DNA from 2 places in the Tessaracoccus sp. ZS01 genome. Region 2 is predicted to be linked to the other one. Evidence: predicted binding sites of a transcription regulator. Region 2 holds the regulator's gene; the other holds the start of a gene.

Region 1 (15,919 bases), 100 kb from region 2:
GCCGAAGCCTCCGCCACCGGCGCGCGGGCACGTCGCCGAACTCCTTCCGGTGGCCTCCCCGACGAAGTAGATTGCCCCTGTGACTGCACCCTTGTCTCTTCACACCAGACTGCGCCTGGCCCGTCTCGCCCTGGTGGTCCCACCTGAGCGTTCCGGCCCGGAGGCCGCAGACTTCGCTGCCCACGGTGCAGACCTGCTGGTCCTGACCAGGGGCGAGCGCACGGTCGAGGAAGCGGCGGAGGGGATCCGGGTGGCGCGCAACCGGCTGTTCGGTTTGCAGACGCTCATCGCGGCGGACAATCTCGACGTCGCCGAGGCCAGCGGCGCTGACGTGGTCTTCCTCAAGCGCCCCGGGTGGCGTCCGTTCGGGATCAAGCGGCCCCATGAGTTCGCACTGCTCGGCCGCTCCATCGACGGTGCGGAGGACGCGGACAAGGTCGACGGGGATCCATGGAACTTCGCCTTCGTCGGCCCGGCCGTCGACGGCGAGGGGGCCGGCGCCGCCGTCGCGGACATGGCGGCGCAGTATCCGCCACTGGCGCTGCCCGCCGGCCCGGTGTGGTTCGCGGCCGGCGGCATCTCGTCGGGCAACGTCGACGCAGTGCTCGCCGCAGGCGCGCGCCGAGCCGTCGTCTCGACGGCCGTGTTCACGGCGGCAGACCCGTTCGTGGAGGCGCAGGCCATCGCGGACGCGCTGAAGGCCACCTGGACGGCGGACCCCGGCGCCGCGGGTTACGGGAGCGCCGCCTTCGGCTGAGCCCAGACGTCGGCACGTTCCCGGCGGACGATCTTGGTGACCCACCAGGTGAGCTCCACCAGTGCCATCCCGATCAGCCCGGCGACGACGCCGAAGGTGATCTCGGCCGTGTTCGTGATGTCCAGCCCCAGCGCGCGGCGGGGGGAGGGCAGCGCGAACACCAGGAAGTAGAAGGCGTACGCGAACGCCACAAGGCCCACCCGCCACCAGTAGTAGGGACGCGCCACCACGGCCAGCACCCAGGTGGCCGTCAGGATGAGCGCGATGAGGGTCGCGGTGGAGGCCTGCTCCTGGTGCGGATCCGGAACCACGCCGAAGCCGCGGGCGGTGACGTAGGTGGCGATGGTCACGCCGGCCACGATGAGGCCACAGGGGATGGCCACGGACAGGGTTCGCCAGACGAACCCGGGCCTCGCCCGCTCGCGGTTCGGCGCGAGGCTCAACAGGAAGGCCGGGATGCCGATCGTGAACCACCCCACCACCGTCATCTGGAGCGGCAGGAACGGGTTGGGAAGGCCCATCAGCCCGAGGACCAGGGCGAGGGCGATGGCGTAGACCGTCTTGGTGAGGAACAGCTTGGCCACGCGTTCCACGTTGCCGATCACCCGGCGCCCCTCGGCGACGACGTGGGGGAGGGTGGCGAACTTGTCGTCGAGCAGCACGATCTGGGCGACGGCGCGGGTGGCCGGCGCGCCGGAGCCCATCGCCACGCCGAGATCTGCATCCTTGAGCGCCAGCACGTCGTTGACGCCGTCGCCCGTCATGGCGACGGTGTGGCCGCGGCCCTGCAGCGCACCCACCATCTGGCGCTTCTGCTCGGGCGTCACGCGGCCGAACACATCGACGGCGTCGACGGCGTCGTCGAACTGCTCGCCCGCCCCGGGCAACGTCCGGGCGTCGATGACGTCGCCGATGGCCACGCCCAGCGAGCGGGTGACGGCGGCCACCGACGCGGCGTTGTCGCCGGAGATGACCTTGAGCGCCACGCCCTGCTCCTGGAAGTAGGCGAGAGTCTCCGCCGCGTCCGGCCGGATGAGCTGGTCGAGCACCAGGAGCGCGACGGGGCTCGCCTCCCCGGGCGCCTGGGGCGAATCGACGCGCTGCTTCGCCCGGGCGAGCAGCAGGACCCGGCGGCCGGTGGCACCGATCTGCTCCGCGCGTCGGGCGAGTTCGTCATGGCCTGCCAGTACCTCCGGCGCGCCCAGCACCCAGTGCCCACGCTCGCCGGCGAAGCTGACGCCGGACCACTTCCTGGCGGAGGTGAACGGAGCCCGGGCCTCGACGGGCCAGGGATCGTCGGCGGCCGCGATCGCCGCGGCGATGGCCTGCACGGAGGCGTTCGGGGCGTCGTCGGCCGCCACCAGTTGCGACAGGACCACACGGGTGTGGCCCGGGTCGTCGGTGAGGTCCAGGAGTTCGCCCAGCGTCATGGCGTGCTGGGTGAGCGTGCCGGTCTTGTCGGCGCACACGACGTCGACCCGGGCCAGGCCCTCGATCGCGGGGAGTTCGTTGACCAGGCACTGGCGCCGGCCGAGCCTGATCACGCCCAGCGCGAAGGCCATCGAGGTGAGCAGCACGAGGCCCTCGGGCACCATCGGCACCAGCACGGCCACCATCCGCAGCACCGACTCCTGCCAGGTGGTGTCCGGCTGGTTGAACTGGACGAAGATGGACAGCGCGGCGACGGGGACCAACAGGTAGGTGACCCAGCGGAGGATCCGGTTGATGCCCTGGCGCAGCTCCGAGGAGACAAGGGTGAACTTGGCCGCCTGGGCGGTCAGTTGCGCCGCGTAGGCGTCGGCCCCCACCCTCTCCGCGCGGTACAGCCCGGTGCCGGAGATGACGTAGGCCCCAGAGAGCACCCCGTCGCCCGGCTGCTTGGCCACCGGGTCGGCCTCGCCGGTGAGCAGCGATTCGTCGACCTCCAGGTAGTCGGCCGCCACCACGGACCCGTCGACGACGATCTGTTCGCCGGGGCCCACCGCGATGAGGTCGTCGAGGACCACCTCGTCCCGGGTGACCCGCGTGCGTTCGCCGTCGCGCACGACGATGGGGTGGGCCTCGCCCACCACGGCCAGGTTGTCGAGCATGCGCTTGGCGCGTAGCTCCTGCACGATGCCCACGACGGAGTTGGCGATGATGAGCAGGCCGAACGCCCCCTGGAGAAGGTTGCCCGTGACGAGGACCAGACAGAACAGCACGAAAAGGATGGCGTTGACCCGGGTGAGCACGTTGGCGCGCACGATGCCTGCCGTGCTGCGCCCGGAGCGCGATGGCAGGTGGTTGACCTGGCCGGAGGAGACGCGTTCAGCGACCTGTGTGGAGGTGAGCCCGGAGAGCTCAGTGGGCACGTCTGACGCTCCGCTCGGCGAGCCCCGCCAGAGCGGTGCGGCCGTCCGCGGTCATCTGGGTGTCGTCGAGGACGGCCAGGGCGTGGCGCATGTTCTCCTCGATCACGGCCTCCACGTGGGCCAGGGCACCCGAGGCTTCGATCAGCTCTGCGGCCCGGTCGACGTCCGTGTCCGTGAGGCCCTCGGCGCCCAGCAGCCCGCCCAGTTCGCGGGCCTCGTCGGGTGAGGCGTGGGACAGCGCCGTGAGCACCAGGACCGTGCGCTTGCCCTCGTGGATGTCGCCTCCGTAGGGCTTGCCCGTGACCTCCGGTCGGCCGTAGACGCCGAGCACGTCGTCGCGCAGTTGGAAGGCGCGGCCGATCACGGAACCGAACTCCGCCAGGGCACCCTGGAGCTGGGCGTCGGCGCCACCGAGCGCCGCGCCGATCTGGGAGGGGCGCCGGATGGAGTAGCTGGCCGTCTTGTATTCGAGCACGCGGCGGGCGACGTCGAGTTCATCGGCCACCGACGTGGCGCCGGTGACGCGGTACTGCGCGCTCACGTCGAGGAACTGCCCGGCGGTGACCTCTGCCCGCATGGCGCTGAGGAGCGGCCGGGCGCGATCGATGCCCGGGGCGCCGGAGCCGTCCGCGAGCTCGATGCTCCACATGAGGAGGAGGTCGCCCAGCAGGATGGCCGACGACACCCCGAAGTCGGTGGCCGACCCCCGGCCGCCGCGCGCCGCGTGCAGCGACTCGAACTGCTTGTGGGCCGACGGGAGGCCGCGACGGGTGTCGGCGGCGTCGATGAGGTCGTCGTGCACCAGCGCCGACACGTGGAGCAGGTCCAGCGAGCTCGCGACGTCGAGGAGTGACCGGGCCTCCGTCGGCTGCCCGGCGGCGGCCACGTAGCTCCAGTAGCAGTAGGCGGGACGCAGCCGCTTGCCGCCGGCGGTGGCGGCACGGGCGACGGGGAGCAGATCCGAGGAGCCGATGGTGTCCAGCAACTCCTCCTGCCCGTCGAGGAACCTGTCGATGGTTTCGCCGATGGCGGACAGCAACGGCGCGCTCAGCGGGGAGCTCGGATCAAACGGGGTGCTCACGTGGGCAGCTTAGTCGAGGCGTTGTGGCGTTCCCTATGGTGGGTACATGCCGTCGACGATCTCACGGCCCACGACGGTGGGGGAGTTGCTCTCCGCCGCACAGGGTCCCCTTTTCTCCTTCGAGTTCTATCCTCCCCGCTCCGAGGAGGAGGAGCCCATCCTGTGGCGCGCCGTCGAGGCCCTGACGCCACTGGAGCCTGATTTCGTGTCCGTCACGTACGGGGCCACGGGCTCGCGCCGGGACCGCACCATCCACGCCACCCGCCGCATCGCCACGGAGAACGGCCCGCTGACCGTGGGGCACCTGACGTGCGTGGACCAGTCGAAGGCCGACATCGCCGAGGCGTTGGCAGCCTACCGCGACGTGGGCGTCACCAACATCCTGGCCATCCGCGGCGACATGCCGGGCGGCGGCGAATGGGTGCGGCACGCAGACGGCCTGGCCAACGCCACCGAGCTGGTGCGCTTCATCAAGGAACAGGGCGATTTCTGCGTGGGCGTCGCCGCCTTCGCCAACCCCCACGAGACCACCGAGGACCCCGAACTCGATGACCGCATCCTGCTGGCCAAGGTGGAGGCGGGTGCGGAGTTCGCCATCACCCAGCTGTTCTTCGACGCACAGAGCTACATCGACCTGGTGCGCCGCGTGCGGGCGCTGGGCTGCAGCATCCCCATCATCCCGGGCATCATGCCGCTGACGGTGATCTCGCAGATCGAGCGTTTCGCCGGTCTGTCGGGCCGCGCGCTGCCGGACAAGTTCGTCGCCGAACTCCGCTCGGCCGCCTCCAAGGAGGAGGTGCGCGAGATCGGGATGGCCACGTGCCTCGAGCTGTGCCGCACCCTGCTGGACGCCGGCGCGCCCGGGCTGCAGTTCTTCACGCAGAACCGCAGCAAGGCCACGCGCGAGATCCTGGCCGAGCTCAAGCACCTCTCCTGAGCTGGACACCTAGTCCAGCAGCGCCCGCCACTGGGAAGTGTCGACGTCGAGGGTGATCATCTTCTGCGTCGCCCTGGTCAGCGCCACATAGAGGACGCGGGCGCCGCCCGGCGACTCCGCGATGATCTCGTCCGGCGAGACCACCAGCACACCGTCGTATTCGAGGCCCTTGGCCTGGAGCGCCGTCACCACGATGAGGCGGTCCTCGAACGCCGCGAGGCGGGGATCCTGGAACACGCCCAGCTGCACGGCGCGCAACCGCGACGGGGGGACGATCACGCCGATGGTTCCGTTGACCTTCGCCGCGACCGACAGGAGGTGCTCGCGCAGCGCCCGTGGCAGGGCCTCCGTGGTGGTCGCCTCGACGCTGGGCTCCACGCCGGTGGAGCGCACCGCCTTGGGCAGGTCCGCGTCCGGGAAGACCTTCGTGATGACCTTGGCGGCGAACTCGAACACCTCGCTGGGGGAGCGGTAGTTCGTCGAGAGCGTGAAGGTGCGGCTGGCCGCCCGCCCCACGACCTCGTTGAGGGCCCGGGTGGTCTCCTCCTGGTTGGGGTAGGAGCTCTGGGCGGGGTCGCCGACGATGGTCCACGATGACTGCGGCCCCCGTCTGCGCAGCATCCGCCACTGCATGGGCGTCACGTCCTGGCCTTCGTCGACGAGGATGTGGGCGTAGGTGTTGTGCGGGTCCTCATCCGGATCCACGTGCCTCTCGTGCCGCAGCAGGTCCGCCGTCGTGAGCACCTCGGCGACAGCGCCGCCCTCGAGGAAGACGTCGAGTTCCTTGTCGACGTCCTCGGGCGGCACGCCCAGGATGTGGATCAGCTCGTCCAGCAGTGCGATGTCGGCCACGGACCAGCCGCGCACGATTTCGTCGCCCTCGTCAGCGGCCTCGAGCCAGCGGTAGGAGGAGACGAGGCAGGCGCGCTGGTCCTCGTCGAGCTCGCCGGCGGCGACCTCTGCCACGACGGCGGGGTCGGCCAGTCGGGCCAACACCCGGGTCGCGCTGAGCAGGGGCCACCACCGGGGCATGAAGGCGTGGAGGCTGGGGTGTTCGCGCACCTGTGCCTCCAGTTCCTGCGGCTCGATCTCCACATCGCCCGGGAACTTGCGGATGAGGGCGGCCGCGACCAGGTCGGTCGCCATGCGGCGGCCCTTGTTGAGCTTGACGCTGGAGAGTACCTGTTCACGGATCCGGTGCAGTTCCCGCGCCCCCAACCCGAGCACTTCGCCCTTGACGGTGACCCGGACGGAGTCCACGTCGTGTTCCGGCAGCGGGGCGCGCACGAGGTGCTTGAGGACCTTCTGCATCGCGAGCGACCCCTTGACGGTGGCGGCCGCGGCCTGGTCGACGCGTTCCGTGCTGAAGCCCAGCACGTCGGAAGCCACCGAGCCGATGGCCTTCAGCGTCACGGAGTCCTCGCCCAGGCTGGGCAGTACCCGCTCGATGTAGTTCATGAACACGCTGGAGGGGCCGACGACGAGCACGCCACCCTTCTCGAGCCGTGCCCGGTTGGTGTAGAGGAGGTAGGCGGCGCGGTGCAGCGCGACGACGGTCTTGCCGGTGCCGGGGCCGCCGGCGATGATCGTGACCCCCTGGTACGGCGCGCGGATCGCCTCGTCCTGTTCGGCCTGGATGGTGGCCACGATGTCGCGCATCGTGCGTCCCCGGGCCCGGCTGAGGGCCGCCATCAGGGCGCCTTCACCGAGGATGGGCAGGTCGGTCTCGGCAGCCGAATCCAGCAGGTCGTCCTCCAGACCCACCACCTTGTCGTCGCGGCAGCGCAGCACGCGCCTGCGGATGACCTTCATGGGTTCGGCCGGCGTGGCGCGGTAGAACGGTTCGGCGGCGGGAGCACGCCAGTCGATCACCAGCGGTTCGTAGTCTTCGTCGCGCACGCCGATGCGGCCGATGTAGCGGACCTCGTCGGTGGTGAGGTCGATACGGCCGAAGACGAGGCCCTCGTGTTCGGCGTCGAGGATGGCCAGCCGCTTGGCGGCCTGGTAGGCGAACGCGTCACGCTCGAACAACGCCGTGCCGTCCTCCTCACGGAGGAAGTCGGTGCGGTCGGAGATGAAGATCTCCCTGCCCTGCTGGGCCAGGTTCTTGGCGCTCGCCGTCGCGGTGGTCAGATTGGCGTAGACCCTGTCGACGTGAGCCTGTTCCAGAGCGATTTCGCGCTCCAGGTCAGCGCGCGATGTGGTGGTCAAATCAGACCTTCCTCCGTGAAAGACAGACAGTCAACCCTACTACCCCCGCATGAACGCCAGCTGAACGGTCCGGACAGCGGCGGGCAGGCCGCCCGGCCACCCCTGGATTGGATGCCTTCGGGGGTATGGGGCAGAGTGGGGGAGAACACAGTGCCCAGAGTGATGTGAGTGAGCCAATGAACAGCACCCCGCAAGCCGGACGCATGACCATGACGAAGGACAAATGGATCGTGCTGGGCCTGTTCCTGGTGCTGGTGGTCGCGCTGATCGCGTTCTCGCAGAGCCGGCCGCTCGAGCAGAGTGCGGCTCCCGCGGCGGTCCCCGGCGCTGAGGCGCCGGCGTCCGGCACTCCCACGACGGAGGCTCCGGTGGCGCAGCTGCCGGCCACGGAGGCTCCCGTCCAGGAGGATCCCGCAGCCGCCCCGCCGCCTGAGGAGGGCACCGACGCCGGTGCCGACCAGGCGGGCTACGAGCAGTGGGTGCGCGATGAGTTCCCCCGCCGCCTGGAGGGCGACCCCATGGCGATGGGTGCGCTCGACGCCCCCGTCGTGCTGACCGAGTGGGCCGATTACCGCTGCCCGTTCTGCTCCGTCTTCGCCGAGGAGACGCTGCCCCTCCTGCAGAAGTACGTCGACGACGGCACGCTCCGCATCGAGTTCCGCGACCTGGCGCTGTTCGGCGACGAGTCGGTCAAGGCCGCCACCGCAGCGCGCGCCGCCGGCCTGCAGGGGAAGTACTTCGAGTTCCAGCACGCCATCTTCGCCGCCACCCCGAACGAGGGGCACCCCGACATCCCTGACGAGCTGGTGCTGGGCATCGTCGCCGATCTGGGCCTCGACGCGGCCCAGTTCGAGGCCGACTGGGCGCAGCCCGCACTGCGCCAGGCCGTGCTCACGGATTCGCAGGAGGCGCAGGGCATGGGTGTGTCGGCCACGCCGGCCTTCGTCGTCGGCACCCAGTTCTTCACCGGCGCGCAGCCGATCGCCGAGTTCGAGCGCGTCATCGAGGCCGAGGCCGCCAAGCTCGGATGACGATCGGCTATGCGGGGGCGTTCCTCGGCGGCATCGCGGCGATCCTCAGCCCCTGCGCGGCGTTGGTGCTGCCCGCCTTCTTCGCCTATGCCTTCGGGCAACAGCGCGCCCGGCTCATCGGGCGCACCGCGCTGTTCTACCTGGGCCTGTTGCTGACGCTCGTCCCGCTGGGGCTGGCTGCCGGGGCGCTGGGCGGCCTGCTCACCAGGCACCGCGACACCCTCGCACTCGTCGGTGGCATCGTGCTCATCCTCTTCGGCCTCATCATGGCGCTGGGCATCCGGCTACCGATCCCCGGGCTCGCGCAGCGTGGCGACCCCAAGGGCCCCATCGGGGCGGTGCTGCTCGGTATGACCTATGGCTTGGCCGGCGCCTGCACCGGGCCGCTGCTGGGCGCGGTGCTCACCGTCGCGGCGGTGGGCGGCAATGCAGTGCGGGGCGGCCTGCTGCTCGCGCTGTTCGGCGCGGGGATGGTGGTGCCGCTGGTGATCCTGGCGCTGCTGTGGGACCGGCTGCGGCTGGGGGAGCGGCTCAGGCCCCGCCCGGTCAGGATCGGCCCGTTCACCACCTCTGCGCTGGGTCTCGTCTCCGGTCTGCTGTTCATCGGCGTCGGGGTGCTGTTCATCACCACGGACGCGACCGCGGGCATCGGCGGCATCCTCGACGCGACGCAGCAGTTCCACCTCGAGTCCTGGCTGCGCGAGGTGGGTCTCCGGATCCCCGACCTCGCCGTCGTCGGGGCCGTGGTGGTGGTGGCGGGTCTGCTGCTGTGGGGTTGGCTGCGCCGTCCGACGCGGCCCTAGCCCCGGCGCCCCAGCCGGGGCGGCGTGAACGCCTTGTTGGTTGGGCGCGGGTCCTCGCCGGTGAGCCGCTCATGCAGCGCGTAGACGGCCAGGGCTGCGCTCGCCAACTGCCCCCAGGGAGCCTCACCTGCGGGTGAGGTGACGGAGGCGCGAAGTTGCCGGCCGTCGTCGATCGGGGTGCCGAGAGTTGCTCGGCGCTGCCACCAATGAGGCTTCAGCACGTGGGGCCGACAGTCGATGTCGGCCGGCCCGTCGTGCGAGTCGACGGTGCGCACTCCCCGTTCGGCCACCCGCTGGCGCAGCAGGCCGACGAGGCGCTCGGCGGGCTGCGGGGCCCCGGCGTCGTCGGTGACCTGCCAGCGGCCGAACATCCGTTCTAGCAGCAGCGGGAGCGCGGCCGTGCCCGGATTCTCCGGGCCCAGGGAGAGCACCACCTCTGACAGCGGCGTCCGGAGTCGCTCGGCGACGTCGGCGACGCTGCGGTCGAGCCAGAGCGAGGCCCGTTGTTGCTTCGTGCGCACCGGTTCCGTGCCCTCCAGGGCGTGCTGGCGGAAGGCCTCCCACACCGGCAGCAGGTCGTCGAGCAGGTCGCGCCAGCGCGCCGCCTCCTCCGGGCCGAAAGTGGCGGACAAGGCGTGGTACTGCGCACCCCGCTCCGCGGGGAGGTCGAGCGTGGTGCCGTCGCTGAGGTGGTGGCGGCGCGGTGGCGCCTCGGTGAGGGCCAGCCCCGCGCCGTTGAGCGCGGTGACCAGGTGGGCGCCGGATTTCTTGAACAGGTCACGCCAGGTGGCGGGCAGCACGATGGTCTGCGGCAGCGGGTCGACGGTGTGCCCGGCCGCCTCCAGGGTCACCTCATGCCCGAGCCTGGCCAGCCGCGCGGAGGCAGCCAGGCCGGCCAGCGTGGCGCCTCTGACGATGAGCATAGGACTGATCGTAGGGCCTCGCGCCCGGGCTGTCGGCGCCCCTCCGGCCGGGCGTCGGTGCACCTGCGCACGGATCGCCGGCGCCCCTTTTCTTTTGTCGGACGGGCGATCTATAGTGAAGATCACCGCACGCTTGTTCGATTAGTTCGGGGAAGCTCTGGTCCGTATCAAGCGTGAGGTGAGGGGCCACCCCGGCCCGGCGCGGCTTCGACCCCTGCGCCGGGCCGGGGTTCCCGGGTCGAAAAACATCATGTGTTCTATTCGAACTTTCCCCGGGAGGTGGCCCCCATGCGCAGGTACGACGACCCCATTTTCGTGTTGTTCAGAGAAGAGCCCAGACAGTTCATCTGGCGCGACAGGCTGCTGCTGGTCAAAGAGGTGCAGGCCCGGTGGAGCCGCGCCACGCCGTGGTGGGCGGGGCAGCAGGCCCGCGCCGCCCGCGGCGAGAGCGTCGACCAGCCGGCGGGGTCGGATCTCCTCGGAGAGCTGGAGGTCTGGCGCGTCGAGGCGGGCAACGGCCGCCACCGGGGCGTCTACGAACTGGCCCGTACCGTCGGCGCGGAGAACTGGGTGCTCCAGGCGGTGCTCGACTGATGTTCCCCCACCTCAGGGTGGCCTCCGGCTACTCCTTCCAGTACGGCGCCTCCCACCCCAGCGCGCTGGTGGCGGAGGCCGTCGCCCACGGCATGGACGCGCTCGCCATCACAGACCGCGGTGGCCTCTACGGTGCCGTCCGCTTCGCCAAGGCGTGCCTGTCCGCGGGCATCGCGCCCATCGTCGGCGTTGATCTCGCGGTGCGGCCCGACGGCTGGCTGGCCCGCCGCAGGCCCACTGCGGCGCGGGGTGGCCAGTTGCGCGACGCGCGGCTCCCGCGCGCCGTCGTGCTGGCCACCTCCCGCTCGGGGTGGGGCACGCTGTGCCAGCTCATCACCGCGGCCCAGCAGGCCGGGGAACGGGCAGACCCGGTGGTGACCCGCGAGATCATCGCGCAGCACTGCGCCGGCCACGACGTGGTGGTGCTCCTGGGCGCGGATTCGCAGCCGGGTGAGCTGCTCGTCGCCGGCCGGCCCACCGAGGCCGCCGACGAGGTGCGGAAGTGGCGCACGGAGCTGGGGGAGGGGCTGTTCCTCGCCGCCACCAACCACCAGACCGGTGGGCGCGGAGTCGCCTCGGCGCACCAGGCCGCCGGCCTCATCAGGCTGGGGGACGGCCTGGGCATCCCCGTGGTGCTGACCAACATGGTGCGGATGGCCCGGCGTGAGCAGGCCGCCACCGTCGATGTGCTCGACGCGGCACGCCGCCTCGTCCCCCTGGACGTGCGCAACATCGACCGCCGCAACGCGGAGGGTCACCTCAAGGGCACCGACGCCATGACGCTGGCCGCGGGGGAGGCCGCGCTGCTGGCCGGGCGCCCTGATGCGTCGGCGTTGTTGGCCGCCACCCGCGGCCTGGCGGAGCGGTGCATGCTGGACCCCATCGGCGACATCGGTCTGGGTGAGATCCGGCTGCCGGAGTTCGAGACCCTCGGCACCACCGCGGAGGAGGCGGCCGGCGTGTTGCGCGCCCGCTGCGAGGCCGGCCTCACCGAGCGCTACGGCACGCTGGACAGGCAGGCCCTGGACCGCCTCGACGACGAACTCACCGTCATCGGCAAGCTGGGGTTCGAGTCGTACTTCCTCACCGTGGCAGACGTGGTGGGCCTCATCCGGGACCTGGGTATCCGCTGCGCCGCGCGTGGGTCCGGAGCGGGGAGCCTCGTCAACTACGCGCTGGGGGTCTCCGGGGTGGACCCCATCAAGTACGGGCTCATCATGGAGCGGTTCCTGTCGCCGCTGCGCGTGGCGCTGCCCGACATCGACCTCGACGTCGAATCGGCGCGCCGCACGGAGGTCTACGACAAGATCCTGGCCACCTTCGGCGAGCAGCGAGTGGCGTGCGTGGCGATGATCGAGACCTACCGCGTGCGCCACGCCGTGCGCGATGTCGGCGCGGCGCTCAGCCTCCCGCCGGTGGAGATCGACGCCATGGCGAAGGCCTTCCCGCACATCCGTGCCCGCGACGCCCGCGCGGCGCTGCGTGACCTCCCGGAACTCCGGGCCGCGGGGCTGGGGGAGGAGCGTCTCGACATGCTGTTCTCCCTGGTCGAATCACTCGACGGGCTGCCCCGGCACATCGCGCTGCACCCCTGCGGCGTGATCCTCAGCGACTCCTCGCTCGGCCAGCGCACCCCGCTGGAGCGCAGCTTCGGTGGCTACCCCATGAGCCAGTTCGACAAGGACGACGTCGAAGACCTCGGCCTGCTCAAGCTCGACGTGCTCGGCATCCGCATGCAGTCGGCCATGGCCCACGCGCTCAGGGAGATCAGCCGCACCGCAGGCCCGGCGCCGGACATCGACGCGCTCGCCCCGTTCGATGACAGCGAGGTATACGACATGATCGCCCACCGCGCCACGCTGGGTTGCTTCCAGATCGAGTCGCCCGGCCAGCGGGAACTGGTGGGCAAGTTCGGGCCGGAGACGTTCCACGACATCATCGTCGACATCTCCCTGTTCCGGCCCGGCCCCGTGAAGTCGGACATGGTCACCCCGTTCCTCGAGGCCCGGCAGGGCTGGACGGAACCGGAGTACCTCCACCCCAGCCTCATCCCCGCCCTCGAGCAGACCTTCGGGGTGGTGGTCTTCCACGAGCAGATCATCCAGATCATCTCCATCGTCACCGGCTGCTCGCTGGCCCAGGGCGACGAGGTGCGCCGCGCGCTGGGAGATCGTGAGGGCCAGACGAAGGTCAAGGAGTGGTTCGTGCCGAAGGCGCTGGCCAACGGCTACCCGGAGCCGATGTGTGAGGAGATCTGGGCCATCCTCGAGGCGTTCGCCTCGTTCGGGTTCTGCAAGGCGCACGCGGCTGCCTTCGCGCTGCCCACGTACCAGTCGGCGTGGTTGAAGCGGCATTATCCCGCGCACTTCCTGGCCGGGATCCTCACGCATGATCCGGGGATGTACCCCAAGCGGTTGCTGTTGGAGGAGGCACGCCGGATGAACATCGCCGTGCTGGGCCTCGACGTCAACCGCAGCGTGCAGGACTACCGGGCGGAACCGCTCGACGACGTGGCCGGAACCGATGAGACGGTGCGGCTGCCGGAGAACCTGGCGATGGAGCATCCCTCAGCACCGGCGCTCAGTGCCCACGAACACCCAGGCCCAGATACGGACGGCCTGCCCCGGGTGGAGGGCTGGGGGATCAGGCTGTCGCTGTCTGATGTGAAGGGCATCGCGGAAGAGGAGATGCGCCAGATCGTGGCCGCCCGGCCCTACACGTCGCTGACGGATTTCTGGTCCCGCGCGAACGTCTCGGAGCCCGTCGTGGAGCGGCTCATCCTTGCCGGCGCATTCGACCGCCTCTACGGCATCGGACGGCGCGCCCCCGTCCAGCGGCGCACCCAGGTGACCCGGCGTGACCTCCTGTTGGCGCTGGCAGACCTGCACCGCGAACGCCGCGCCGACAGCCGGGTGGGGGCGCTGCAGGGCGCGTTCAGCTTCGGCGACGAGGAGGCCGAACCCACCACTGACGTGGTGCCCACCGGCCTGGCGGAGATGGACGACGAGCAGCGGCTCAAGGCCGAACTCGAGATCCTCGGGCTGGACGCCAGCCACCACATCATGGAGCGCTACCTTCCGTTGCTGCGCGCCATCGGCGCGGCCAGTTCCCGCACGCTGCTGCAGCGCCGCAACCGCGACGAGGTGCTCGTCGCGGGGGTGAAGGTGGCCACCCAGACCCCTCCGGTGCGCTCCGGCCGGCGGGTGATCTTCCTCACCCTCGACGACTCCACCGGCCCGGTGGACACCACCTTCTTCGAGGACGTCCAGGGCCCGTACGCGGCCACGGTGTTCGCGTCGTGGATCCTCTTGGTGCGGGGGCTCATCAGGCGCACCGGCACCCGCGGCCTCTCCATCCGCGCCACCGGCGCCTGGGATCTGGGCACCCTGGACGCGGCCTGGCGCGCTGCGCTGGACCAGGGGGCGACGGAAGCTGAGGCCATCGCCGCGGTGACGGCCATCCTCGACGAGGTACCCCAGGGCTACTCGCTGGTGGGGGAGTGGAAGCCGGCTGAGAAACCCCAGGTCGCGCCGGAGCCCCCGCTCCCGGCCGACGGCGAGGAACCGCCGCCGGATCCCCAGAACCACACCCGGGCCGGAGGAATGGGCCGTAGGCGGGTGCTGGTGCATGCCAGCGGTTTCAAGCAGTCCCCCTACTCAGACATCAAACCGGCGGGCACCGGGGCCGCGGATGCCCCGCGCAAACTGTGGCACTCCAGCCCCGGAAGCTCAGGAAGGTGATCCCCATGCCTACCACCCGCAGCCGCGTCTCCACGGGCGGCCTCCCGCAGGTCGTCGTGCACGTGGACATGGACGCGTTCTACGCCTCGGTCGAGATGGCGCGCCACCCCGAGCTGCGCGACGTGCCCATGTTCGTCGGTGGCTCCACCCGGGGAGTGGTGCTGTCGGCCAACTACCCGGCACGCCGCTACGGCATCACCGCAGGCATGCCGTCGAGCAGGGCCCGGCGCTTGTGCCCCCAGGTGGCCGTCGTGCACCCTGACCATGACCACTACGGCGCGGTCTCCACGGGCATCGGGGAGATCTTCGACACGTTCACGGACAAGGTGGAGATGGCCTCCATCGACGAGGCGTTCATGGACCTCACCACCGCCATGCGCCGCCTCGGCGAGGACCCGGTCGCCGTCGGGGAACAGTTGCGTGCGCAGGTGATGGACGAGCAGGGGGTGGCGTGCTCCGTCGGCATCGGCCCCAACAAGTTCATCGCCAAACTCGCCTCGAAGCAGGCCAAGCCGGACGGTTTGCGCCTGGTTCAGGCCCAGGACGTGATCGCGTTCCTGCACCCGCTGCCTGTCGATGCCATCTGGGGAGTGGGGGAGGTCACTGCCGGCAAACTGCGCAAGCTGGGGCTGGAGACCGTACGGGACCTGGCGAACACGCCCCGGGCCACACTGCAGCGCGCCATGGGCGACAACCTCGGTGCCATGCTGTTCGACCTCTCCTGGGGCCGCGACGAGCGCTCGGTGCTGGCCCGTCAACCGGCGGAGCACAGCGTCGGCTCGCAGGAGACGTTCGCCCGAGACACCGACGACGCCGCCATCGTCGCCACGGAGATCCTGCGGATGGCGGAGCGTACCGCCGCCCGCATGCGGGCGCAGGAGATGGTGAGCCGCACGGTGACGTTGTCGGTCCGGTTCGCAGACTTCACCACCATCACCCGTACCGGCACGCTCAAGGCGTTCACAGACCGCACCAACGACGTCTACGCGGAGGCCATGCGGCTCTACGGCAAACTCAACCTGCAGCGCGCCCGTATCCGGCGGGTGGGCGTGCGGATGGAGAAACTCGTGCCGAAGGCCACCACCTACGAGCAGCCCGCCCTCGACGAGCCGGCGCACGGCTGGAGCGAGGCGGAACAGGCGGTGGACAGGGCGGTGCTGCGCTTCGGCCCGAAGGCGGTGCAGCGGGCCAGACTCACCCGACGGCCCGCGCTCCACGCCTCGTGATCCCAAGCCACCCGCGGCAATCCCCACCCCCCGGGCAATCCCGGTACCCCACCCCGGTATCGTGGGCACCACCAACCAGATGTGAGGACCCTCAGTGAAGAAGACCCTGATCGCCGTGGCCGCAGCCGCGTTGCTGCCCGTCGTCGCGGCCTGCTCCGGCGCCCCGGCGCCTGTCGGAACCCCAACCACGTCGGCGTCCGCCGAGTCGGACTTCCTTGCGGAGCACAACCTCGACGGCAGGTCGGTACGCGAGATCGTCACCAGC
Region 2 (15,919 bases):
CCCGTGCGGCAGACCGCATCGGCGACACCGTCGTCGTGCTGGTCGAGAGCAACGAGGACGGCGAGACAACCGGCCGGGCCGAACACCAGGCTCCTGAGACGGACGGTGCGGTGACTTTGGACCGTGAGGCGCCCGTCGGTAGCCTCGTGAGCGCCCGGGTCGTGGATTCTGAGGGCATCGATCTGATTGCGGAGGCACTGTGAGTGAGAGTGTGAGCGACCGGCCCCGTCGTGCGGCGTCGGACGGGGCGGCCAGTAACTGGAACATCCCGAACATCCTCACGGTCATCCGGATCCTCCTGGTGCCGGTGTACGTGGCCTTCCTCTTCATCGGTCCGCAGGACTTCACCTGGCGGCTCTGGGCCACCGTCGTGTTCGTCGTGGCGATGCTCACGGACCTGGCCGACGGGCACATCGCCCGCAAGTACAACCTGGTGACAGACTTCGGCAAGCTCTGGGACCCGGTGGCGGACAAGGCGTTGACAGGCGCGGCCTTCGTCTCGCTGAGCATCCTGGGCGAGCTGCCGTGGTACTTCACCATCATCATCCTCGTGCGCGAATGGGGCATCACCTGGGTGCGCGCGGCCATCGCCAAGTACGGGATCATGGCCGCGAACAAGGGCGGGAAGCTGAAGACGCTCACCCAGACCTTCGCGCTGATCATCTTCAGCCTCGGCGTCCACATGCTGCCGGGGCCGGTGGAGTTCATCGGCTGGCTGCTGATGTGGGCGGCGCTCATCCTGACCGTCGTCACCGGCTTTGACTACCTCCGTCACGCGTGGGTCATCCGCCGGAAGGGCCGCGCCCAGCAGGCGTGAGCAGGTAGCCTTGCGGGCATGACGCTGGCCGCCGAACTGATCAAGAAGCTCACCCACCGCTCGGTCACCCTGGCCACGTGCGAATCCGTGACCGGTGGCGGCATCGGGGCCGAACTGACGTCAGTGCCCGGGGCCTCCCAGGCGTACCGCGGCGGCCTGATCACCTATGCGCGGGACCTGAAGCACAGCCTGGCCGGCGTCGACGAGCAGTTGATCGAGCGCGAGGGTGTGGTCAACGAACTGACCGCGCTGCAGATGGCGCTCGGGGCGCAACGCCGCTGCAACTCCGACTGGGCCGTCGCCACCACCGGGGTCGCCGGTCCCACGGAGACGGACGGCGCCAAGGTCGGCACCGTCTGGTTCGCCGTGGTGGGTCCACGGGTCGGGATGTCGTCCCCGCCGCAGTACACCGAACTGCGTACCTTCGACGGCGACCGGGAGGCCGTCCGGCGCGCGGCCACCGAGCATGCGTTCGAGATGCTGTTGCGGGTTCTCTAGAGAAACCTGGACAAACTTTTTCGCTGATCGGGAACAAACCGCCCCCCTTTGCGGTTGGACCTATCGACAGCGGGCACTCGGCCCGTCGTCAGATAGGAAACAGCCGTGAAGACGATTCTGATTCGCAAGGTGATGGGCGAGACTCTCCGGGAACTCCGGATGCGCGCCGGCATGACCCTGCGAGAGGTCTCCATGGCCAGCATGGTTTCGCTCGGCTACCTCTCGGAGATTGAGCGCGGTCACAAGGAAGCCTCCAGCGAAGTGCTCTTCGCCATCGCCTCCGCGCTCGACGTGTCCCTGTCGGATCTGATGATCTCCATCAGTGGCAAGCTCGCCACCCTCGAGGCCCAGCGTGTGCCCCGGGTGGCGGTGGCCGCCTGACCCGTCAGCGGTGACGCGGCCCCTCAACAACGTGCACCTCGACGCCGGCGTCCCGGATCCGCTGAAGTTCAGCCTCCGGGGCCCCGGCGTCCGTCACCAGCACATGAATGTCCTTGATGTCCGCCACCTTGGCCAGCGTGGTGTGACCGATCTTCGTCGAATCGATCGCGACGATGACCCGCTGGGCCCGTTCGATCATGGCCAGGTTCGTGCGGGCCTCGATCTCATCGTGCGTCGTCAGACCCCCGGTGGCGCTGACGCCGTCGGCGCCCACCACCGCCGTGCCGACGTTGACCAGCTTCATGGTTGATTCAGCCAGCGAACCGACCAGTTCCAGCGAGCTCGAGCGCAGCACGCCCCCGGCGATCAGGACGCGGGCCTGGCCCTGCTCCGCCGCCTCGAGGCCGATGCTCAGTGAGTTCGTGATGATCGTCAGGTCGTCGCGGTGCCTGAGGGCGCGGAGCACCTCGGCGGTCGTGGTCCCGCCTGTCAGGCCGATGGCGTGCTTGCCCGCGGGGATGATGCCGGCCACCGTCCGGGCGATCCGGCGCTTGGCGTCCTGATTCCGGCCGTCGCGCAACCGCACCGGAAGTTCCCTGTTGCCCTTCATGGGGCGGGCTCCGCCATGGGTCCGCTCGAGGAGGCCCTGGGCCGCCAGGAGTGCGACATCGCGTCGGATCGTTGCGGCCGACGCCCCCAGTTGGTCCGCCAGATAGGACAGTGGCAACTGGCCCTGCTCCGTCAGGAGTGCCAAAAGCGCGACCATCCGGTCCGATCGCTTATGGGAGGGCGTGCCGGGTGCATTCATCCGTGGGGACTCCTTTGCGCCGAAGTGGCCTGTTGTGCAACATACGCACAAACGTTGAGCGAGATTCTAGCCCTTGCTCACTTCCAGTGCGCAGGGGGCCCAGTTTTGACACAAAGATCTGCGCGAATGCCCATCATCGCGCGGCGTGTACCGTTGGCGCGTGCGCGAAGCTGAACTCTGGGAACGAATGAACGAGGCTCTGCCCGCTGGATATGCCGCGAGTTGGGCGGAATCCGTCGTTCTCGAGGACCTGGGGGGTCGCACGGTCCGCGAAGCGCTCGGTGCAGGGATCCCGTGCAAGGCCATCTGGCGCGCTGTCTGGAGACAACTGGAACTGCCCACGAGACTGCGCTGAATCGGCGGCGTGTCGGTTCGCATTAGAACGTCTGTTCGCCTATGTTGAATTCGGCGGTTGTCCACAGCGGAACCGGCTCATCGAAAATTGTCGGGCCCGCTACCTACAGTGACAGTGACATCGAAACCTCCGGCATCAGCCGGTTCCTGGAAGGAAATCCTGATGGCCTCATCGGACCGTAACAAGGCGCTGGAGGCGGCGCTCGCCCAGATCGAGAAGGCCCACGGCAAGGGCTCCGTCATGAAGCTGGGCGAGGACAATCGCCAGCCCATCGACGTGATCCCCACGGGCTCCGTGGCGCTGGATGTGGCGCTCGGCATCGGCGGGCTGCCCCGTGGTCGCGTCGTCGAGATCTACGGCCCGGAGTCGAGCGGCAAGACCACCGTCGCGCTGCACGCCATCGCCAACGCCCAGCGCGACGGCGGGATCTGCGCCTTCATCGACGCCGAGCACGCGCTGGACCCGGATTACGCCCAGAAGCTCGGGGTCGACACCGACGAGCTGCTGGTCTCGCAGCCGGACAACGGCGAACAGGCCCTGGAGATCGCCGACACGCTGGTGCGCTCGGGCGCCCTCTCCCTCGTCGTCATCGACTCCGTCGCCGCGCTGACACCCCGCGCCGAGATCGAGGGCGAGATGGGCGATTCGCACGTCGGTCTCCAGGCCCGCCTCATGTCGCAGGCGCTGCGCAAGATGACGGGTGCGCTCAAGACCTCCAACACCACGGCCATCTTCATCAACCAGCTCCGCGAGAAGATCGGCGTGATGTTCGGCAGCCCCGAAACCACCACCGGTGGCCGCGCGCTGAAGTTCTACTCCTCGGTCCGCCTGGACGTGCGCCGCATCGAGACGCTGAAGGACGGCACGGAGATGGTGGGCAACCGCACCCGCGTCAAGGTGGTCAAGAACAAGGTGGCCCCGCCCTTCAAGCAGGCCGAGTTCGACATCATCTACGGCCAGGGTATCTCCCGCGAGGGCTCGCTGATCGACATGGGCGTGGACGCCGGCATCGTGCGCAAGGCCGGCGCCTGGTTCACCTACGAGTCGGATCAGCTGGGCCAGGGCAAGGAGAACGCCCGAACCTTCCTGAAGAACAACCCCGAGGTCGCCAACGACATCGAGCGTCGCATCCGCGTCCACCTCGGTATCGACAAGGAGGCCGTGCCGGAGGGCGTGAACCCGGAGACCGGAGAAGTTGACTTCTGATCGCAGCGCGGAGGAGCGGGTCACCCAGGTGGAGGTGGCTCGCAAGATCGCGCTGGATCAGTTGGCCACGCGGGCACGCTCGGAGCAGGAGTTGCGTACCGTCATGAAGCGGCGCAACGTCCCTGCAGACGTCGCAGATGAGATCATCGAGCGGTTCACCGAGGTGGGGCTCATCGACGACGCGGCCTTCGCTCAGTCGCTCACCTCGACGCGCGCAGAGTTCGGGCTGCGGGGGAGGGTCCGCATCCGGCAGGAACTCCAGGCCAAGGGCATTGACCGCGAGATCGCCGACGAGGTACTGGCCCACCTGGATCCGGAGGACGAGCGAGAGGCTGCGCTGACGTTGGCCCGCCGTCGCGTGCGCTCGCTCACAGGCCTTGAACGGCACGTCGCGCGCCGCCGGCTGGCCGGTGTGCTGGCCCGCAGGGGTTTCTCGGGTGGCATCGTCAGCGGCGTGCTCGAAGAGGTGCTGGGCAACGGGTGGGACGATGAACCGGTTGAGTTTTCCACAGGTGAGCAATAGGCTCGTCGGCAAGGCCCTTGGCCCCGCATGAACCGCCCCGGCTTCGGTTGGGGCATTGAAACCTGAAACTTCACTGACAACACCTAGACAGAAGACATTCACCTGTGCCGCTGCGGCCTTCTGGCCGCAGGGGCTTGTCGTCCCTATCGACATTGTTGCCAACCACCTTGTGCGGTGCTTGTGGCCGGACTGTCCGGATATGAGGAGGCGCCGTGCCCGAGCTCGGTTGGATCATTGCAGTGGCCGCGTTGGTCGGACTCATCGTGTTGGGCCTCCTCCTGCGGCGCCGGACGGCCGAAGCCATCGCGGAGCGCCTCACCTGGGAACGCCGGTCCAAGGATGATGTGGCCTCTGTGCGGGCCACCGCCCAGGCGGCGGCCAGCGCCGTCGAGGAACGCGCCCGCGAAGCCTTGGAGGACGCCGAGCGACGTCGAGGCGAGATGGAAGCCGTGCTCGCCGGGCAACGCCAGGAGTTGCGCGAGACGAGGGCGGCACAGGAACGTCGTGAATCCCGCCTCCACGAACGCGAGGACCGCCTCTCCGCTGAGGCCGAGGGACTCGTCGCCCGCGCTGAGAGGCTCGATGCCCAGCGCATCCAGCTGCGTGAGCAGCGGGAGGAACTCCAGGCGCAGGAGGAGCGGCTGGCCCTCGAACTCGAACGCGTCGCCCGGTTGTCGGTCGAGGAGGCCCGCAAGGAGGTCCTTGCAGCAGCAGAGAAGCAGGCCAAACTGACCGCCACCTCCATCGCCCGCGACATCGAGGCGACGGCGAAGCGCGAAGCGGACCAGATCGCCCGCCGCGTCATCACCACCGCCATCCAGCGGGTCGCCTCAGAACAGACGTCGGAGTCCGTGGTGAGCACGGTGGACCTGCCCAGCGACGACATGAAGGGCCGCATCATCGGCCGCGAAGGGCGCAACATCCGTGCCTTCGAACAGATCACGGGGGTCAACGTCCTCATCGACGACACCCCCGAATCCGTCCTGCTCAGCAGCTTCGACCCGGTGCGCCGCGAAACCGCGCGCCTCACGCTCGTCGACCTCATCGCCGATGGGCGGATCCATCCGGCCCGCATCGAAGAGGTGCACGAGCGCAGCCTGCGCCGCATCAACGACCGCGTGCTGCGCGCCGGCGAGGACGCGTTGGCGGAGGTGGGCATCGTGGACCTGCACCCGGACCTGGTGCCCATCGTCGGGGCACTGGCCTTCCGCACCTCCTATGGGCAGAACGTCTTGCGCCACCTCGTCGAGTGCGCGCACCTCGCCGGCGTGATGGCAGCGGAGCTGGGCCTCAACGTGACGGTGTGCAAGCGGGCCGCCTTCCTGCACGACATCGGCAAGGCGCTCACCCATGAGGTGGAGGGTCCGCACGCCATCATCGGGGCGGAGTTGCTGCGCAAGTACGGCGAGCACGAGGACATCGCTCATGCGGTGGAGGCACACCACAACGAGGTCGAGCCGCGCACCGTTGAAGCGGTGCTCACGCAGGCAGCAGACGCCATCTCCGGCTCCCGCCCGGGTGCCCGGCGTGAATCGCTCGAAGCGTACGTGGAGCGGATGGAGAACCTCGAGCACATCGCCACGAAGCACGAAGGTGTGGTGCGCGCCTACGCCATGCAGGCCGGGCGCGAGGTTCGCGTCATGGTCTCACCGGACCATATCGACGACGCGGGGGCGCACGCGCTGGCCCGCGACATCGCCGCAGAGGTCGAGAAGACGCTGAGTTACCCGGGACAGATCCGGATCACCGTGGTGCGGGAGTCCCGCGCCACGGAGACCGCCCACTGATCAGTTCTCGACGGCGTCCACCCGGATGCCCCAGCGCGACGACGTCTCGGCGCCGGGCTGCAACACGATGAGCGATTCGTGGGTGGGGCCTTCGTTGAACGCGTCGGCGGCGCAGGTCATGGGCTCCACGGCGATCGCATTGCGCGTCGGCGGCACGTAGATCTGGCACCACGGAAGCGTCGCGTCGGCCCACATGGCAATCGTGCGGGTGCCGTCGGCCACCGTCAGTTCCCACGGGCCCTCGTCGATCCGGAACGCGCTGTCGAACTCCGTGCTGCCGATCTCCCGGGGCTCCCGGAAGTCGTGCTCAGCGGTCACGTCGGTCAGTTCCACGGGGAGCAGCCGGTCGTCGACGGCCAGTTCATAGGGGAACGGCGAGGTGAGCACGGCGGTGGTGTCGACGGCCAGGTACGGGTGGGTGCCGTAGCCGTAGGGGAGCGCCTTCTGCCCCGCATTGCGCGCCGTCACCGTGACGGTGAGCCCGCCGTCGTCCAGCGCGTGACTGATCTCGACCTCCAGCACGCCGTCCCATCCGGTCTGCGGGTAGATGACGGTGGTCAGCACCACCTCGTCAGGGTCGTGGCTCACGAGCCGCCACGCGTGGTCAGAGCCCAGGCCGTGGATGGCGTTGTTCCGCGGCACCTCGCTGATCGGGAGCTGCTGATCCACACCGTTGAACGTGTAGCGGCCGTCGCGGATGCGGTTCGGCCACGGCACCAGCTGGCGTCCCATGGAGGAACTGGGCGACCCGTCCTCAGGGAACGTGTGCAGCAACTCCACGCCGTCGCGGGTGAGGCTGCGCAGCGTCGAGCCCACCTCGGTCACGACCGCGGTGTACGGCCCGGACTCGATGAGGAATTGTTGGCCGGTAGGCAGGATGTTCATGTCTCGAACCCTAATGGGTAACATGGTCGGGCTATGACTGATCCGCGCACATATCACGTCATCACCTACGGGTGTCAGATGAACGTCCACGACTCCGAACGCATCAGCGGCCTGCTCGAAGAGGCCGGGATGCACCGCGCCGCGCCGGGCAACGACGCGCTGGGCGCCGGTGCCGACGTCGTGGTCTTCAACACGTGCGCCGTGCGCGAGAACGCCGACAACCGCCTCTACGGCAACCTCGGCCACATGGCCAGCATCAAAGCCGTCCACCCCGGGCTGCAGATCGCCGTGGGCGGCTGCATGGCGCAGAAGGACCGCGACACCATCCTGAAGAAGGCGCCGTGGGTGGACGTCGTCTTCGGTACGCACAACGTCGGTTCCCTCCCCAGGCTGCTGGAGCGGGCCCGGGTGGAGCGCGAGGCGCAGATCGAGATCAAGGAAGCCCTCGAGACGTTCCCCAGCAACCTCCCGACGCGCCGCGAATCGCCCTACTCGGCCTGGGTATCGGTCTCCGTGGGCTGTAACAACACCTGCACCTTCTGCATCGTGCCGGCCCTGCGCGGCAAGGAGACCGACCGCCGCCCGGGCGACATCCTCGGCGAGATCGAGATGCTGGTCAGCCAGGGCGTCCAGGAGATCACCCTGCTCGGGCAGAACGTCAATGCCTACGGCGTGGAATTCGGCGACAGGCAGGCCTTCGCGAAATTGCTGCGGGCCTGCGGCACCGTCGAGGGCCTGGAGCGCGTGCGCTTCACCTCACCCCACCCCAAGGACTTCACCGACGACGTGATCGAGGCCATGGCCGAGACCCACAACGTGATGCCCCAGCTCCACATGCCGCTGCAGTCCGGCTCGGACAGGATCCTCAAGTCGATGCGCCGCTCCTACCGGGCGGAGCGCTACCTGGGCATCCTCGACCGGGTGAGGACGGCCATGCCGCACGCCGCCATCACCACCGACATCATCGTGGGATTCCCCGGCGAGACCGAAGAGGACTTCCAGGCGACGATGGACGTCGTGCGTCGCTCGCGGTTCTCCGCCGCGTTCACCTTCCAGTACTCCATCCGCCCCGGCACCCCTGCGGCCACCATGCCTGACCAGGTGCCGAAGGAGATCGTGCAGGAGCGCTACCTGCGCCTCGTCGACCTGGTCAACGACCTGGCCTGGGAGGAGAACAAGACGTTCGCCGGCCAGGAGATCGAGGTCATGTTCGCCACCGGTGAGGGCCGCAAGGATGCCGAGACCCACCGCATGAGCGGCCGGGCGCGGGACAACCGCCTGGTCCACGTGGCGGTCCCGGAGGACCCGGCGCTGCGGCCCCGGCCGGGCGACATCGCCACGGTGTCGATCACGCATGCGGCGCCGCACCACCTGAACTCGGACCTCCTGCCCACCAACCTCAGGCGTACCCGCGGAGGGGACGCGTGGGAGGCGGCGCAGGGAGGGGCCAGGCCGGCGGGCGTCGGGCTGGGCATGCCCACGTTGGAGAAGCCCGCGCCACTGCCCGCCGCCACCGGCTGCAACTGATCAGGGCTGGTCGGCTGGGCGCCTGGGCTGGTCGGCCGGGCGCCTGGGCTGGTCGCCCGTGAGCTTGTCGAGCTGGTCGTTGCCGAAGTCCTGCGCCTTGTCCACGTGACCGGCGTACTTGCCGTCGGTCTTGTCGTCGACGAAGTCGCCGACACGCTCGATGCCCTCCTCGATCTGCGTCTCGTGCTGCTTGGCCAGGTCATCGAGGTTGTCGAAGAGTCCCATGTCATGTCCTTCGGGTGGTGGGGTGAGGTCCCCATCATGCACACCCCGGAGACCCGCGCGTCAGGCTTTTGGCAGACTGGGGGCGTGTCCCTTCCCTTGATCGTTCTCGTCGGCCCGACGGCCACAGGCAAATCAGGCCTCGCCGTCGATCTCGCGCTGGCGTTGGCAGAGCGCGGGCATCCCGCCGAAGTGGTCAACGCAGACTCGATGCTCGTCTACCGGGGGATGGACATCGGCACGGCCAAACCCACCGTCGAGGAGCGGCGGGAGGTGCCCCATCACCTCATCGACATCGCGGAGGTCACCGAACGGGCGTCGGTGGCAGACTTCCAGCGGCTCGCCCGCGCCACGATCGCCGACCTCCGCGCCAGGGGGGTCATCCCGATCCTGGTGGGTGGCTCGGCGCTCTACACCCGTGCGATCACCGACCGCTTCGAGTTCCCGGCTTCCGACGTGGACGTCCGGGCCCGCTGGGAGCAGGAACTCGACCGGGTCGGGCCGTACGCGCTGCACAGTCGGCTCGCCGAACTGGCGCCTGAGTCGGCGGCCGCCATCGAGCCCGCCAACGGCCGCCGCATCGTCCGGGCCCTCGAGGTTCTCGAACTGACGGGGGGCCATGCCCCTGTCATCCCCGAATGGACCTACGAACTGGAGGACGTGCACCAGTTCGGGCTGAACCTGGACCGGGCGGAGCTGGACCGGCGGATCGACCTGCGCGTCGAACAGATGTGGGAACAGGGCCTCGTGAAGGAGGTCTCGGCCCTCCTGGAGCGCGGCCTGCGCGACGGCGTCACAGCGATCCGTGCGATCGGCTACCGACAGGTGGTCGCCTTCCTCGACGGCGAACTCACCGAAGCGGAGGCCCGCGCCGAGGTACAGCGGGCCACCAGACGGTTCTTCCGGCGCCAACTGGGTTGGTACCGGCGCGATCCCCGCATCACGTGGCTGGACGCAACCTCCCCTGCCGCGGTCCAAAGCGTGCTCACAGGGATAGACTTGTGAAACTCAGGAGGGCGTGATGCGTCGGTTCAGTTTCCACAAGGGTCACGGCACCCGCAACGACTTCATCATCCTGGATGACTCCTACGGCATGCACGAGATGCATCCCGACTTCATCCAGATGGTCTGTGACCGGCACAGCGGCATCGGCGCCGACGGCGTGATCCGCGTGGTCCGGGCGTCGAGCATCCGCGGCTGGGAGGGCGACAGCTCGCTCTGGTTCATGGACTACTACAACGCCGACGGATCCATCGCCGAGATGTGCGGCAACGGGTTGCGCGTCTTCGCCCGCCACCTGATCAACGAGCAACTGGTGGACAACGGCGAGTTCGACGTCGCCACCCGGGCGGGTCTCCGTCGGGTGGAAGTGGCCAGGCACGGCCTGATCCGCACCACCATGGGGGACGCCACCGTGTCCGACGAGGACGTCACCGTCCGGCTCGGCGGGCGCGAGTGGCCGGCGATGAAGGTGGATGTCGGCAACCCCCACGCCGTGGTGTTCCTCCGGAACGAGGACCTCGACTCCCTCAACCTGCACGATGCCCCCACGTGGGAACCCGCCGCCGCCTTCCCCGAGGGCGTCAACGTCGAGTTCGTCCGGGTCGACGAGCCGGGCAAGCTGTCCATGCGCGTCTTCGAGCGAGGCGTGGGGGAGACACAGAGCTGCGGCACCGGAGTCGTGGCCACCGCAGCTGCCTATCGCAAGCGCGCCCAGCATGACGGCAGCGTCGACGTGACGGTCCCGGGCGGCGACCTCACGGTCGATTTCGCCGGCGACGCGGCCCGCCTGACCGGGCCTGCGGTGATCATCGGGCGCGGGGAATTCTGGATCTGACTTATCCACAGCCCGTGCCCGTCCCTTGGTTGTCAGGCGCTGGGCTGGAAGAATGAGCAGACGATGACTAATTCTGACGACGACCTGCTCGGCTACGACGACGACGAGCTGGAGCCTGACTACGACGGCGAACAGGAGGACCTGGCCGCCCGCCATTCGCTGCGCCGCGTCGCCGGCCTGCGCACCGAACTCGAGGACATCACCGAGGTCGAGTACCGCGAACTGCGGCTGGAGCGCGTGGTGCTGGTCAGCGTCTGGACCACCGGTTCCCAGGAAGACGCCGACAACGCGATGGACGAGCTCAAGCTGCTGGCGGAGACCGCCGGCTCAGAGGTGCTCGACGCGCTGGTCCAGCGTCGCTCCCACCCGGACCCGGCAACCTACATCGGCCGCGGCAAGGTGCTGGAGGTCGCTGAGGTGGTGCGCGCCACTGGCGCAGACACCGTCATCTGCGACGGCGAGCTCGAACCCGCGCAGCTGCGAAACCTCGAAGACCGGATCAAGGTCAAGGTGGTGGACCGCACAGCACTGATCCTCGACATCTTCGCCCAGCACGCCAAGAGCGCCGAAGGTAAGGCCCAGGTCGAACTGGCCCAGCTGCAGTACCTCAAGCAGCGCCTCCGCGGCTGGGGCGGCAACCTGTCGCGCCAGGCGGGTGGCCGCGTCGCCGGCGGTGCAGGTATCGGTGGCCGAGGCCCCGGTGAGACCCGCATCGAGACAGACCGCCGCCGCATCCACACCCGGATCTCGCAGTTGCGCCGCAAGCTCCGCGAAATGGACGCCACCCGGGAATCCAAGCGGGCGGAGCGGCGTCGTCACCAGGTGCCTTCGGTGGCCATCGTCGGGTACACCAACGCCGGCAAGTCGTCGTTGCTCAACCGGCTCACGGGGGCGGGGGTGCTGGTGGAGAACGCATTGTTCGCCACCCTGGACCCCACCACCCGTCGCTCGGAGACCGACGACGGCCGCGTGTTCACCCTCACTGACACCGTCGGCTTCGTCCGCCACCTCCCGCACGACCTCGTCGAGGCGTTCCGCTCCACCTTGGAGGAGTCGGCCCAGGCGGATCTGTTGCTCCACGTGGTGGACGCGGCAGACCCGGATCCCGAGGGGCAGATCAGGGCCGTCCGCACCGTGTTGTCGGAGATCGGCGCAGCCTCGGTGCCGGAGCTGCTGGTCCTCAACAAGGCGGACGTCGCGGATGCCGCCAGTATCATGGCGTTGCGCGCCAAGCACCCGGAAGCCGTCGTCATCTCGGCGCGGACGGGCCGCGGCCTCGAGGCGCTGCGAGAGGCGCTCGAGGAGCGGCTCCCGCGTCCGGAGGTCGCGCTCACCGCTCTGGTGCCCTACAACCGCGGAGACCTGGTGGACAAGGTCCACAAGACGGCCGTGATCGATTCGCTCGAACACACCGGCGACGGCACGCTGATCAGCGCGCGGGTGCGCCCTGATCTTGCCGATGAGCTGGCCGAGTTCGTCCGTGACTGATCACGTAGCCATTCTGGCGGCTGCGGTCGGCGACATCGGGGGCGAGGCGCGCCCCGGTCAGCAGGCCATGGCAGACGCAGTGGCGGCGGCGTTCGAGGATGACACCCACCTCCTCGTGCAGGCGGGGACAGGTACCGGCAAGTCGCTCGGCTATCTCGCACCCGCGCTCGCCCGGAGCGTGAACACCGGCGAGGTCGTCGTCGTGGCCACGGCAACCCTGGCGCTCCAGGCCCAACTGGCGACCAAGGACATCCCCACGGCGCTCGACGCCGTGGAGGAGGTCACGGGCCAGCGGCCCAAGGCGGCCATCCTGAAGGGCCGCACCAACTACGCCTGCCTCTACCGGGCCCGTCAGGGATCAGACCTGGACCAGGATTCCCTGATCGGCGCCTCAGCCATGGCGGAGGCAGCGGCCAAGTCGAAGGCCGACGATGTGAGCAGGCTCGGCGCCGAGGTGCTGGCGCTGCGCGAGTGGATCGAGGGCCAGGCCGAGAGCGGCGGCCTGGCAGACCGCGACGACGCGCCCACCCACACCGCCCGCGGCTGGTCGCAGGTGTCCATCCCCACGAGGGAGTGTCTGGGGGTGTCGGCCTGCCCGTTCGGGGCGGAGTGCTTCGTCGAGAAGTCCCGTGAAGTCGCCCGCGAGGCGGACCTCATCGTCACGAACCATGCGCTGCTGGCCATCAACGCCATGCACGGCGGCACCGCGCTGCCGGAACACGCAGCCCTCGTGGTGGATGAGGCCCACGAACTGGTCAGCCGGATCACGACGGCGGCGACGGATGAGCTGACCCCCGGCATCGTGGATCGCGCCGCACGGCGGGCACTCACCTGGCTCGACGACGACCTCGGCGTGGATTTCCTCGACCAGGTGGACACGTTGCGCGAGGCCCTGGACGAATCAGAACTCACCCGCATCACGGAGTCCTCCGCGCCACTGCCGTACGCTGCGGCAGCGCTGCGCGACGTGTCCCGTCGCGTGGTGAGCGCGCTCGGCAAGGTGACCGACGACCCGGACCGTCAACAGGCCACGTCCTCGGTCAGGGAGATCTTCGACATCGCGGAGCGCATCGCCGCTCTGAAACCCCAGGACGTCGTCTGGGTGACAGAGTCCGACATCATGGGGCGCGCCGCGTACGTGGCGCCGCTCAACGTGTCGGGCCTCCTCAGGGACCAGGTCTTCCGCCAAGGGCCAACCGTGCTGACCTCTGCCACGCTCACGTTGGGCGGGGCGTTCGAACCCGCTGCGGGCGCCGTCGGGCTGCGCGCGGCAGACCGGCTTGAGGCCGAGGGCGAGGGGGACAACGAGTTCGCGTGGCGCGGCATCGACGTCGGCTCGCCGTTCGACTACCGCACACAGGGCATCCTGTACGTGGCCCGCCGGCTGCCGCCGCCGGGCCGTGACGGGATGCACGAAAAGACCCTCGCGGAGATCGCGCAGCTGGTCTGGGCGGCGGAGGGCAGGGCGCTGGGGCTGTTCGCTTCACGCAGGGCGGCTGACCAGGCCGCCGACTACTGCAGGCGGGAACTACCGGACCTGACCATCCTGGCGCAGGGCGACGCCCAACTGTCGGAGCTCACCAGACGCTTCCTCGACGAGCCCACCACCGCCCTGTTCGGCACCATGTCGCTGTGGCAGGGCGTCGACGTCCCCGGAGAGTCGTGCCAGCTCGTCATCATCGACAAGATCCCGTTCCCGAGGCCGGACGACCCGCTGATGCAGGCCAGGAAGAAGGCGGTCGACGACGCGGGGGGCAACGGTTTCATGAGTGTGGCCGCCACCCATGCCGCACTGCTGCTGGCCCAGGGGGCCGGGAGGCTGATCCGGCGCTCCGAGGACAGGGGAGTGGTGGCCATGCTCGACCCACGGTTGGCCACCGCGCGGTACGGATCCTTCCTCACCGCGTCGTTACCGGATTTCTGGGCCACCACGGATGGCGATGTGGCAGTGTCGGCACTCCGCCGCCTCCGCGGCGACGTTGAGTGACCTACCGCAGAATCACACCTTGCGGAGCAGCGCCACGACCTTGCCCATGATGCTGGCGTGCGTTCCGTCGATGGGGGAGTAGCGCTCGTTGTGCGGCAGCAGCCACACCTTGCCCTGCTGCAGCTTGTAGGTCTTGACGGTGGCCTCGTCGTCGAGCAGCGCGGCGACGATGTCGCCGTTGGTGGCGTCCTTCTGTTGGCGTACCACCACCCAGTCACCGTCGCAGATCGCCGCATCGATCATGGAGTCGCCCTTGACCTCCAGGAGGAAGAGCTGGCCGTCGCCGACGATCTGCTTCGGCAGCGCGAACACGTCCTCGATGTGCTCCTCGGCCAGAATCGGCCCTCCGGCCGCGATCCGGCCCAACACGGGGGCGGCAACCGCCGAGGGACGCGCATCCCATCCCTGCGCCGAATCCAGTTCCTCGGGGAGCTTGGGCACGTCCGGCAGGGTCAGCACGACGGCACGCGGCCGGTTCGGGTCGCGGCGGATGAAGCCCTTCTGCTCCAGCATGCGCAACTGGTAGGTCACCGATGACGTCGACGCCAGCCCGGCCCTGTCCGCCACCTCGCGGATGCTGGGCGGGTAGCCGAGGTCCTCGATGGCGTCCTTGATCACGTGCACCAGCGCCAGTTGCCTGCGGGAGAGCCCGTAATCCGGTCCGTCGGGAATGGGGAAGCCTGCGAGCTGTGCCTCGATCTCTGCGTTGCTCGGGCGGCCACGGCGCGGGCGGTTCGTCTTGTCAGCCATGGCCCCCATGGTAGCCATTAGCTGGAACACCTGTTCGAAATGCGTAGGCGTGTCGATGGTCGACGAATTTTGTCAGAGGGGACGTGTTGAGTGGTTCACGTCACGAAATCCCGTGTCACACAACACGCTTCGAACGAATGTTTGAATCTGATCCGCACATGGGGTAGCGTTTCAATCGAACACTTGTTCTAGGAATGAAAGAGGTCAGTCATGACCACGTCGAGCGCAGTTCGCTTCCAGATCGTCGGCACGCCCGGTCGTCGGGTCGTCACCGTGTCCCCGGCCGGCCGCCCTGATCTCCATCTGCCCCGCCTCAGTCCTGCCCGCCCGGTGGGACCCGGCCGCACGGGCGCCGCTGCCTCGTGCCGCGTCGTGAGCCCGGAGCGCCGTTCCCCGTGGCTCGCGGTCAAGGTCGCGGTGGTGTCGCTGTTGGCACTGGCCGGCGGCGCCGTCTCCGCCGCTCAGTTGGTGGACGGCTTCGTGTCGCCGGATCCGGCGGTGGCGTACGTCGCCGGTGACCCCGCATGGGCCCACGTCACGCAGCCCTGAATCCTCTTGTCGGACACGCCGAATTCCCCTCGGCGTGTCTCTTGCCTTCGTGATGGGCCGCGCCTAGTGTGATCCCTACATCTAGTGGTTGCACTGATGTGATTCCCCTACAAGTTGTGATTCGAACGTGATTCGCCACTTGTGAGGAACCGCTCCCGTGTGGCACTGTTGTCCACTCGCTCCATCGCTTGAGGAAGGCCCGCACAGTGCACTGCCCGTTCTGCCGCCACTGCGACACCAAGGTGTCGGATTCGCGCGCGACCGACGACGGCTCCGCCATCCGGCGCCGTCGCATGTGC

What was found. Region 2 encodes LexA, which represses DNA repair genes until DNA is damaged. Its sites were predicted from a motif close to TCGAACANNTGTTCGA; they were not measured.
Positions count from the first base shown of each region.
Region 1: the regulator LexA is predicted to act here: its motif matches at 10,220-10,235, upstream of C3E87_RS00750 (DUF6504 family protein).

Region 1 is NZ_PQFE01000001.1:140,221-156,139, forward strand. Features, by position in the region: gene C3E87_RS00710 (thiamine phosphate synthase) at 80-757, shown strand; gene C3E87_RS00715 (HAD-IC family P-type ATPase) at 733-3,108, opposite strand; gene C3E87_RS00720 (polyprenyl synthetase family protein) at 3,098-4,189, opposite strand; gene C3E87_RS00725 (methylenetetrahydrofolate reductase) at 4,236-5,126, shown strand; gene C3E87_RS00730 (UvrD-helicase domain-containing protein) at 5,136-7,337, opposite strand; gene C3E87_RS00735 (thioredoxin domain-containing protein) at 7,541-8,368, shown strand; gene C3E87_RS00740 (cytochrome c biogenesis CcdA family protein) at 8,365-9,171, shown strand; gene C3E87_RS00745 (hypothetical protein) at 9,168-10,094, opposite strand; gene C3E87_RS00750 (DUF6504 family protein) at 10,383-10,688, shown strand; gene C3E87_RS00755 (DNA polymerase III subunit alpha) at 10,688-14,428, shown strand; gene dinB (DNA polymerase IV) at 14,434-15,654, shown strand; gene C3E87_RS00765 (CueP family metal-binding protein) at 15,749-15,919, shown strand, end outside.
Region 2 is NZ_PQFE01000001.1:240,389-256,307, forward strand. Features, by position in the region: gene rimO (30S ribosomal protein S12 methylthiotransferase RimO) at 1-203, shown strand, start outside; gene pgsA (CDP-diacylglycerol--glycerol-3-phosphate 3-phosphatidyltransferase) at 200-817, shown strand; gene C3E87_RS01170 (CinA family protein) at 836-1,315, shown strand; gene C3E87_RS01175 (helix-turn-helix domain-containing protein) at 1,421-1,696, shown strand; gene C3E87_RS01180 (DeoR/GlpR family DNA-binding transcription regulator) at 1,701-2,462, opposite strand; gene C3E87_RS01185 (DUF3046 domain-containing protein) at 2,665-2,859, shown strand; gene recA (recombinase RecA) at 3,019-4,065, shown strand; gene C3E87_RS01195 (regulatory protein RecX) at 4,055-4,588, shown strand; gene rny (ribonuclease Y) at 4,801-6,375, shown strand; gene C3E87_RS01205 (aldose 1-epimerase family protein) at 6,376-7,260, opposite strand; gene miaB (tRNA (N6-isopentenyl adenosine(37)-C2)-methylthiotransferase MiaB) at 7,294-8,787, shown strand; gene C3E87_RS01215 (antitoxin) at 8,788-9,012, opposite strand; gene miaA (tRNA (adenosine(37)-N6)-dimethylallyltransferase MiaA) at 9,097-10,014, shown strand; gene dapF (diaminopimelate epimerase) at 10,031-10,846, shown strand; gene hflX (GTPase HflX) at 10,910-12,334, shown strand; gene C3E87_RS01235 (ATP-dependent DNA helicase) at 12,402-14,321, shown strand; gene lexA (transcriptional repressor LexA) at 14,334-15,071, opposite strand; gene C3E87_RS01245 (hypothetical protein) at 15,282-15,620, shown strand; gene nrdR (transcriptional regulator NrdR) at 15,827-15,919, shown strand, end outside.